2 regions of the Brevibacillus sp. HB1.2 genome follow, and region 2 is predicted to be linked to the other one. Evidence: riboswitches for the same ligand, from Rfam matches in the RefSeq annotation. Region 2 holds a riboswitch; the other holds the start of a gene.
What was found. A riboswitch is a leader RNA that binds a small molecule or an ion and turns the genes downstream of it on or off. The one in region 2 is predicted to bind cobalamin.

Region 1: linked by a shared signal. The riboswitch ahead of nrdI (class Ib ribonucleoside-diphosphate reductase assembly flavoprotein NrdI) and the one ahead of HPY28_RS11110 (ABC transporter substrate-binding protein) in region 2 are both predicted to bind cobalamin.

The regions. Positions count from the first base shown of each region.
Region 1 covers NZ_JABMIU010000007.1:8,592-12,802, reverse strand. The annotation lists gene mnmA (tRNA 2-thiouridine(34) synthase MnmA) at 1-320, shown strand, start outside; gene HPY28_RS17220 (hypothetical protein) at 342-671, shown strand; gene HPY28_RS17215 (ACT domain-containing protein) at 711-1,223, shown strand; gene HPY28_RS17210 (alpha/beta hydrolase) at 1,255-2,076, opposite strand; cobalamin riboswitch at 2,247-2,446, shown strand; gene nrdI (class Ib ribonucleoside-diphosphate reductase assembly flavoprotein NrdI) at 2,610-2,969, shown strand; gene nrdE (class 1b ribonucleoside-diphosphate reductase subunit alpha) at 2,956-4,211, shown strand, end outside.
Region 2 covers NZ_JABMIU010000003.1:623,623-627,833, reverse strand. The annotation lists gene HPY28_RS11115 (FecCD family ABC transporter permease) at 1-549, opposite strand, end outside; gene HPY28_RS11110 (ABC transporter substrate-binding protein) at 574-1,593, opposite strand; cobalamin riboswitch at 1,764-1,963, opposite strand; gene HPY28_RS11105 (M24 family metallopeptidase) at 1,976-3,070, opposite strand; gene HPY28_RS11100 (alpha/beta fold hydrolase) at 3,189-3,965, shown strand; gene HPY28_RS11095 (ABC transporter permease) at 4,023-4,211, opposite strand, start outside.

The DNA of each region.
Region 1 (4,211 bases), on a different contig from region 2:
ATCTGGAGCGCAATGTCCTGATCGTAGGTGAAGGCTCTGATCATATTCGTCTGTACTCGAAGAGCCTCTTGGCAACCAACGTTAGCTGGACGAGTGATAAAAAGCCTTCCGAAACATTTACTTGTACAGCGAAATTCCGTTATCGCCAGCCAGATCAGGGAGTAACTATTCACCTGCTAGAGGACGGAAACGTGGAGGTCATTTTTGACCAGCCGCAAAAAGCAGTAACACCTGGTCAGGCTGTCGTCTTCTACGATGGGGAAGTGTGCTTGGGTGGCGGTACGATTGACAAGGTACGCTTAGTTGATAAAGAGAACTAAGATAGACGGGGGAAGCACTCGGTGGATGCTACGAAAAAATCAAAAGTGATTATCGTTTCGTTTTTGGCGGGAGCGGTTCTCTTGGCGATCATCTCTTATTTTGGGATGGCCTCCATGGGTAAAGAGCATATGGCGACGATCCAAAACGTCATCAAGGAGAACGGCGGGGCTGTAGTTGCGGGTGGAGTGACAGCGGTTCCGAAGGAGGAAAGTCCTTTTACCAATAGCGGAAAAGGCAATACCATCTACCGAATCTACTATACGAAAGATGGACAAACGTTGACGGCTTGGTATCGTGCTGATAACGAATCCTCTATCAAGAAAGAGCCGGAAGCTTGGATTCTGCCGTGAAAACAAGGATAAACCTGACTGGGAGAGTGAAGGCAACACATGACCCAATATGCTGGACTGCGTGAACTAGCTGAACTGATTCAAAGACTCGAGCCAGAGTTAGCGGGTGCACAATTAAGTATTCTTGCTCATGAAAATAAAGAGGAAATCGCAACGCAGTTAGTGGAAGGACTAGGGACGAAGGTTCCTGTCCAACATAGCTCCGGTGAATATGCGAATCATTTGGCGGTGTTGCGGGTAGGAGCGAACAAGTACACCTTGGCGCAAGATTGGAGAGAAGTGTACATCAGTGAAATCAATTACTGTGCGTGTCGCATACCTCCAGGTGCCCATGGATTGTTGGTTCGCCATATCGATTATCCAGGCGTGATTTATGATGTCTCACGAAAACTGGCCGAACATCAAATCAATGTTTCCAAGTTGAATGTATCACGTGAGCAAAAAGGGAAGAATGCCCTGCTTATCTCTGTGACCGATGAAGAGATTACACCGACGATTGTATCTGCCATCGAAGAGCTGCCCCAAATCACCAAAGTGTTATCTCTACAGTAAGCGAGTCATGATAAACAAAAACTGCCCATTTTTAGCGGGCAGTTTTTTTCGTAGCGAATTTGAGTCCTTGGCTAATTAAGACTGGCAAGACGGACGAATGATTTTCGTCAGCAAATTCTTTAAAGGAAGCCTTGATTTGACCTTTGCCCATGGACGACAATCGTTCGATCATCGCCAGAGATTTTTCTTTGACTAAGAATCGCCCATCGTTTTCCAACTCCCCGATGGTGAGGAGTGCATGGACGTCGAGGTCATCTGTCAGCAGGCTCGGTAATTGACTCTCCTTCGCAAGCAGTACGCTCTCATTCCAATGGATCGAAGGACTGCCAGCTATATAACGCTGAAAAGCGTGTGGTCTCGACAAAAGTACATGCAAGACAAACAAGCCACCTAACGAATGTCCAAAAATCGCTTGTTGCGTCCGATCGATGGGGAAGTCGTTTTCGATACTCGGCTTGAGCTCCTCCTCTAAAAAGGTGAGGAACTGCTCTGCTCCCCCCATCTGAGGCCAGTCGGCTCCTTGTGGGTTGCCAGGAAGCTCTGTGACGGGAACTTCATACGTGTAATCAAAGAAACGGGCAGGATGGTACGGACCGTCCGTTGGATACCCAATCCCGACGACGATAGCAGGATACACGCCAGTTCGTTCAGGGCCACGTGATTGTATTCGTATCGCTTCGGTCATGGTTGCAAAAACAGAGTTGCCATCTAGCAAATATATGACGGGAAAGCCTGATTCCGGAGGGGGATCGGCAGGTATACTTACAAAAATGTGATAGTCACGCTCTTGATAAGTCATGATTTTACTGTAAGAACGAGGAATGACGACAGGTTGATAGTCGGTGCTTTTCATGAGGGCTACTCTCCAATCTTTCCAACGCTAACCAACGCACACAAAATCTATTATATGAACGAGAACCAGAGATTGGCAATAGCCGAAAAAGGAGAATAGTTAGTTTTCGAAAAGAGCGCACACTGAGCTTGACTCCTACGATATATTGAGGTAAAGTAAGTTTTACCAACTACATATTGATGCGGTGAGGTGTTTACCAGCCAGATTTGGTAGACTTAATAGGGAAGTCGGTGAGAATCCGACGCGGTCCCGCCACTGTAATGAGAGAGTTCCATTTGCGAAAGAATGCCACTGATCTTGAGGGATTGGGAAGGTGAAAATGGAGCGATGATCCTAAAGCCAGGAGACCTGCCTAACCGCTTGCACTGTTTAACCTACGGGAGATAGGGAAGTGTTCGAGCGCGCAATTCGTATTGGCGAATTGCTAGATGGAAGTCATCACGCGCATTCGGCATGTAAACGTCGGATGCGCTTTTACTTTGGCTAAATAACATACATACAGAGTAAAAATAGCAGGGGATAGGATGAGGGACATGCTAATCGCTTATGATTCAAAAACAGGAAACGTCCGAAGATTCGTCAACAAAATTAATTTGCCACATGTGGAAATTGATCAAGATATGGTGCTAGACGAGCCATTCATTTTGATAACATACACGACGGGATTCGGACAAGTGCCGGAGAAGGTGGCGACGTTCCTGAAGCGAAATCATGTCCATCTGCGGGGAGTATCCGCCAGCGGTAACCGCAACTGGGGAACCAGCTTTGCCAAAAGCGCGGATACGATCGCGAGCCAATATGGCGTTCCGGTGATTTCTAAATTTGAACTGTCCGGTACCGGCCGTGACGTGGAACAATTTACGAGTGGGGTGGCAGCAATTGCGGCATATTGAATTGAACAACGAACTGATGCAGCGTGGCAATGACGGATTTTATCAACTGGAAAAGGATCGGGAAGCGGTTGCGGTCTTCATGGAAGAAGTGCAGTCCAATACGATGACTTTTGGCAGTGTCAAAGAGCGCATGGACTATTTGATCGAGAATGACTTCTATGAAAACGTCTATGAAACATACACTGTTGAGCAGGTCGATGAAGTTTACCGTTTGGCCTATGACGCTGATTTTCAATTTGCTTCGTACATGGCTATCTCCAAATTTTATAAAGATTACGCGTTGAAAACGAACGATAAATCGATGTACTTAGAGCAGTATCCAGACCGGGTGGCCGTTGTGGCACTGTCCCTTGGACAAGGTGACTTTGAGCTCGCTAAGCGTTTGACAGTATCCATGATGGATCAACGCTTGCAACCAGCGACACCAACCTTCCTGAATGCAGGCAAAAGCCGCCGTGGAGAAATGGTCTCCTGCTTCTTGCTCGAAATGGATGATTCACTGAACTCCATCAACTTTATTTTGGGAACTTGTATGCAGCTATCCAAAATTGGCGGCGGTGTGGCCGTGAACTTGTCCAAGCTCCGCGGACGAGGAGAGCCGATCAAAGGCGTCGAGGGCGCAGCAAAAGGTGTTATGCCCGTTCTCAAGCTGTTGGAAGATGCGTTTTCCTACGCAGATCAAATGGGGCAACGCAAAGGCTCGGGTGCAGCGTACTACAACATCTTCGGTTGGGATATCAACGAGTTTCTCGATTGCAAAAAGATCAATGCGGATGAAAAAGCACGCATCAAAACGTTGTCCATCGGCCTGATCGTACCAAACGTGTTCTACAAGCTGGCTGAAGAAAATAAGCCATTGACTGTGTTTGCTCCGTACTCCGTGTACAAAGAATACGGTGTTCATCTGGATGATATGGACCTCGATGACATGTACGAGGAGCTCTTGGCAAACGATCGCATCAAGAAAAAGACCGTGATGAGCGCACGCGAGATGTTGACCAAAATCGCGATGATTCAAATGGAATCGGGCTATCCGTACATCATGAACAAAACGAATGCGAACAACAACCATGCACTGAAAGATCTCGGTTCGGTGAAAATGTCCAACCTGTGCACGGAAATCTTCCAGTTGCAGGAGACTTCGACGATCACCAATTACGGCGAGATGGATATCATCCGTCGCGATATTAGCTGCAATTTGGCATCGCTCAATATCGTCAACGTGATGGAACGCAAAATGAT
Region 2 (4,211 bases):
TGAAAAGACAAGGAGACTGGTAATGGCAGACAAGATCGCAGATATCGCAATTCCAGCCATGAGCAGACGTACCGTCGAGTTTTGTCCTCCGATACGGGATAGCGTAAAAATGAGAATGATTGACACAAGGGAGCCTGTAAAAGCGCCAAAGGATAGCGCATACTGCCCGTACATGCTGAATGCTCCGAATATAATGACCGAGGTAGCTCCAACGGAAGCACCTGAAGATACACCTAACACATACGGGTCAGCCAGGGAGTTGCGAACTAACGACTGGATCGCTACTCCCACGACAGACAGACCTGCGCCGACGATCGCCCCCAAGAGTACACGCGGAAAGCGAATATCCCAAATAATCGTTTGCTCCCCTTTGGACCAATCCACCTGAATCCATTGGGTCAACATCGGAATTTTTGATAAGGCGATTTTCCATACCGTTGTCGGCTTAATTTCCACTGAACCCAAGGTAACTGCGAACGTAATCGAGAGGAAGAGTCCGACCAGTAGAGTAATGATGATATAAGGTAACTTGAACTGTTGCAGTGCTATTCCCTCCCTTAAAAGGGGTGTACTCTATTTGAATTTATCCGGGTAGAGTCCTTCCGCCAAAATTTTTAGCGCAATCGGTGCTCGAACGCCTTCAGAAGCCGCGGACAATGGCAATACCATTAGTCGTTGATTTTTAATCGCCGGGATATCCGCCAGTTCTTTTTTGGTCAAAAGGAAATTGCGTTTTTGCTCAACGGTTCTATCACCGTAGTCTACGATAATAATCACGTCAGGATTGCGACTCACTACTTGTTCCCAACTGACCTCTGCCCAACCCTTTTGAATGTCATCAAAAATGTTCTTACCACCAGCAGTCTTGATTAAGGACGTCATGTAGTTGTTGGCTGCTGTGAATGGTTTATCTTCTCCGTTGTCGTACACGAATACTTTAAGCGGCTCGTCCACTTTGCCAATTTTACTAATCGTTTGATCCAATTCACTCTTCATTTTATTAATCAAATCATTGGCTTTGTCTTCCACACGAAAAATGCGTCCAATATTCGTAATGTCTGCAAACACATCGTCGATTGTCGGGCCAGGCATGCTAGAAGACGCTTGCAGATACGATTTGATGCCGACCTTTTCCAAATCCTGCATCGATCCTACACCCTTTTCGCCGAAGCCGCTTTTCCATCCGGCGTACACGAAGTCTGGGTTCGCTGCCAGCAGCACTTCTTTCGTAGGATACTTGTCAGACAGTACCGGAATCTTGTCGTAATCTGCTTTTAACTCTGGAAGGATTTTATCGTCTAGGTATGCAGTTCCGACCATTTTATCAGCCAGGCCCAATGCCAGCATGATTTCGGTAACGTGTTGGTTCAAAGTCACTGCACGCTCAGGTGCTGTTGGATAGATCATTTCGATGCCATTATTGGTTAGTGTTACAGGCTTGCTCTCTGCTGCTGGTGCAGCCGTTTGTTCGGTTTTGGCTGGAGCCTGTGTTGTCGTAGTGGAGCCGCATGCCGAAACCAAAAGCATAGCAGCTGTCATGATACCGAAAGCTAGTCCTTTCATTACTGCATGTGGTTTGTTTGTCTTCAACATCTGTAATCCCCTTCTCTGTATGTATATGATGAGTTGAACGAAATCCTCCACAAAAAAAGCACCCCCCATTTCAATCGGGAGGTGCATGACAAACGTAGATATAGCTATAAGCAGGCACAAAGGCGCCGTTTCATAGGCTGTTTCCACATCTGCCCCATCCTCGTGGGTCGATTGTATATGATCGCATGGCAGGTCTCCTGGCTTACGAATCAACACACCCAGCTACCTTCCCATTTTTTGTCTCGCAAAAAACAGTGGCTATTCGCTAGTTGCTCCTCGTTACAGTGGCGGGACCGCGCCGGTTTCTCACCGGACTTCCCTTTTAAGCTGACGGCATATGCCATCTAGCACCATTCGATACGTATTCAATTTTACGATTTATTCATTCATTGATAGTAGTCAGTTTTTTCGGGAACTGCGTGAGAATTTCAACGCCCGTTTCCGTAACCAATACATCGTCTTCAATCCGCACTCCGCCTACACCTGGCAGATAGATGCCTGGCTCGATCGTAAAGACCATCCCTGGACGAAGCACTTCTTGGTTCTGGCTGTGAACAGATGGATATTCATGTACATCCATCCCAAGTCCATGCCCAAGACGGTGCATGAAGTATTCTCCGTAGCCTTTTGCGGTGATGACATCGCGAGCGGTTTTATCCAAATGCGAAAAAGTCACACCCGGACGAATCTCAGCAATGGCCGCTTCGTTGGCAGCCAATACTGTCTCGTAAATTTCTTGAAGCTGAGCACTGATCTCGCCTACAGCAAAGGTACGGGTAATATCGGATACATATCCGTTGGCTGCTACCCCGATATCAAACAAAAGCAAGTCGCCTTCTTGCACCTGGCGCGTTCCTGGTTTCCCGTGTGGCAGTGCCGACTTCTCCCCTGCTAATACCATGGACGTAAAGGACGGACCTTCGGCACCCAAGCGCTTCATCTGGAATTCCAGCTCAGCTACGATTTCTGTCTCGGTCATGCCTGTCTTGACTTTTTTCAGGGTCTCCCGCAAGGACTCCTCGACCAACTGAACAGCGTGCTTCAAACGCTCCACTTCATCCGCCGATTTGATCAAACGCATTTCACGCAGTGGCTCTTCCACATCTACATAGCTCGACGCCAGAACAACTTGTCCAAGTGCTTCATAGCGCTCGACAGTCATATGACTTTTTTCAATACCGAGCTTCGTCAAGTTCGCTGGCAACACTTGCTTGAGGATTTCATAGGGGTTTTGGATATCCGTATGTGTATGGATATCTTGAACGAACGAAGCCTCTGCGGCTGCCTCACGATCAAGAGCAGGTACAATCAAAGAAGGTTTTCCCTCAGCAGGAATAACGAGACCCATAAAACGTTCATGCGGGTCTGTAAAAAATCCGGTCAAATAGTAAACGTGCTTAGGAGAGGTAATCAACACCGCGTTCAGCTCTTGCTCTGTCAAAAACGTGTGGAGCTTCGAAATGCGCTCTTGAAACAACTTCTTCACCCTGCTTTCACCAATTATTCTATTGCGAGAATACCACTTCCCCATCAAAAAAAGAAGAGTTCAAATGAAAAATCTACTTCATATCGGACAACCTAAGGGTGGGGTGAAAATGAAAATGGAACAAATACTCGTCCATCAGGATGGCAAGCAGTTTGCTTTTCACATATCGGGAAAAGGCCAGCCGTTATTGTGTATCCATGCGCCATGCATCGGCTCTATCAATTTTGTTTATCAGCAAACACTCGCAGATACATATCAGATCATTGTCCCTGATTTGCCCGGACATGGCGACAGTTCACCGATGGAGAAGCCCTTTTCCATTGGGGAGCTGGCAGAACAGCTCCATAAGCTTGTCCGGTCACTCGGCATTGAACGTCCCTTTATTTTGGGGTACTCCCAAGGTGTTTCCATCGCCCTTGAATATTGTCTTCGCTATTCGGATGCTGTAAAAGGCGCCATACTCGTGAGCGGCTTTTCCGAAGTGAATGACCTGTATTTACATGGACGATTTTGGATGGCACAGGCAATGTCGATGCTTCACGGAGTCCCTCTTCTTGCCCGTTCGATTGCTTCCTCACATGTCGCTGACCCAGAAATGCGTGAAAAATGGACGGTACAGGCCTCCAAAACAGATCCCACTAGCCTGAAATACCTTTACGCTGCCGGACATCGTTATCATTGTACGGAGCGTCTGGGCAACATTCAGCTTCCGATTTTACTTGCTTATGGCAAACAAGATCAACGGATGCACCATTATGCACAGATGCTTACTATGAAATTGCCAAAAGCAAAACTCGAGATGATCCCTAACGTGAAGCATCAAGTCATCACGAAAGCTGCTCCTGCTTTCAATCAGTTGTGCCGCACCTTCATGGAAGAAACATAAAAAAAGAAAAGACAGAAGGACGGGTACCTCCAGCCCTTCTGTCTTTTTGCGTTTTGACTAGCTCTTCATACGCGGGTCGAGTGCATCGCGCAAGCCGTCCCCGATTAAGTTAAAGCCGAGAACTGTCAGCATGATAGAGAGCCCCGGAAAAATAACAGTCCATGGTGCTTTCTGAATGTACTGACGTGAATCAGCAAGCATTTTTCCCCATTCTGGTTCTGGCGCTTGTGCTCCCAGTCCGAGAAA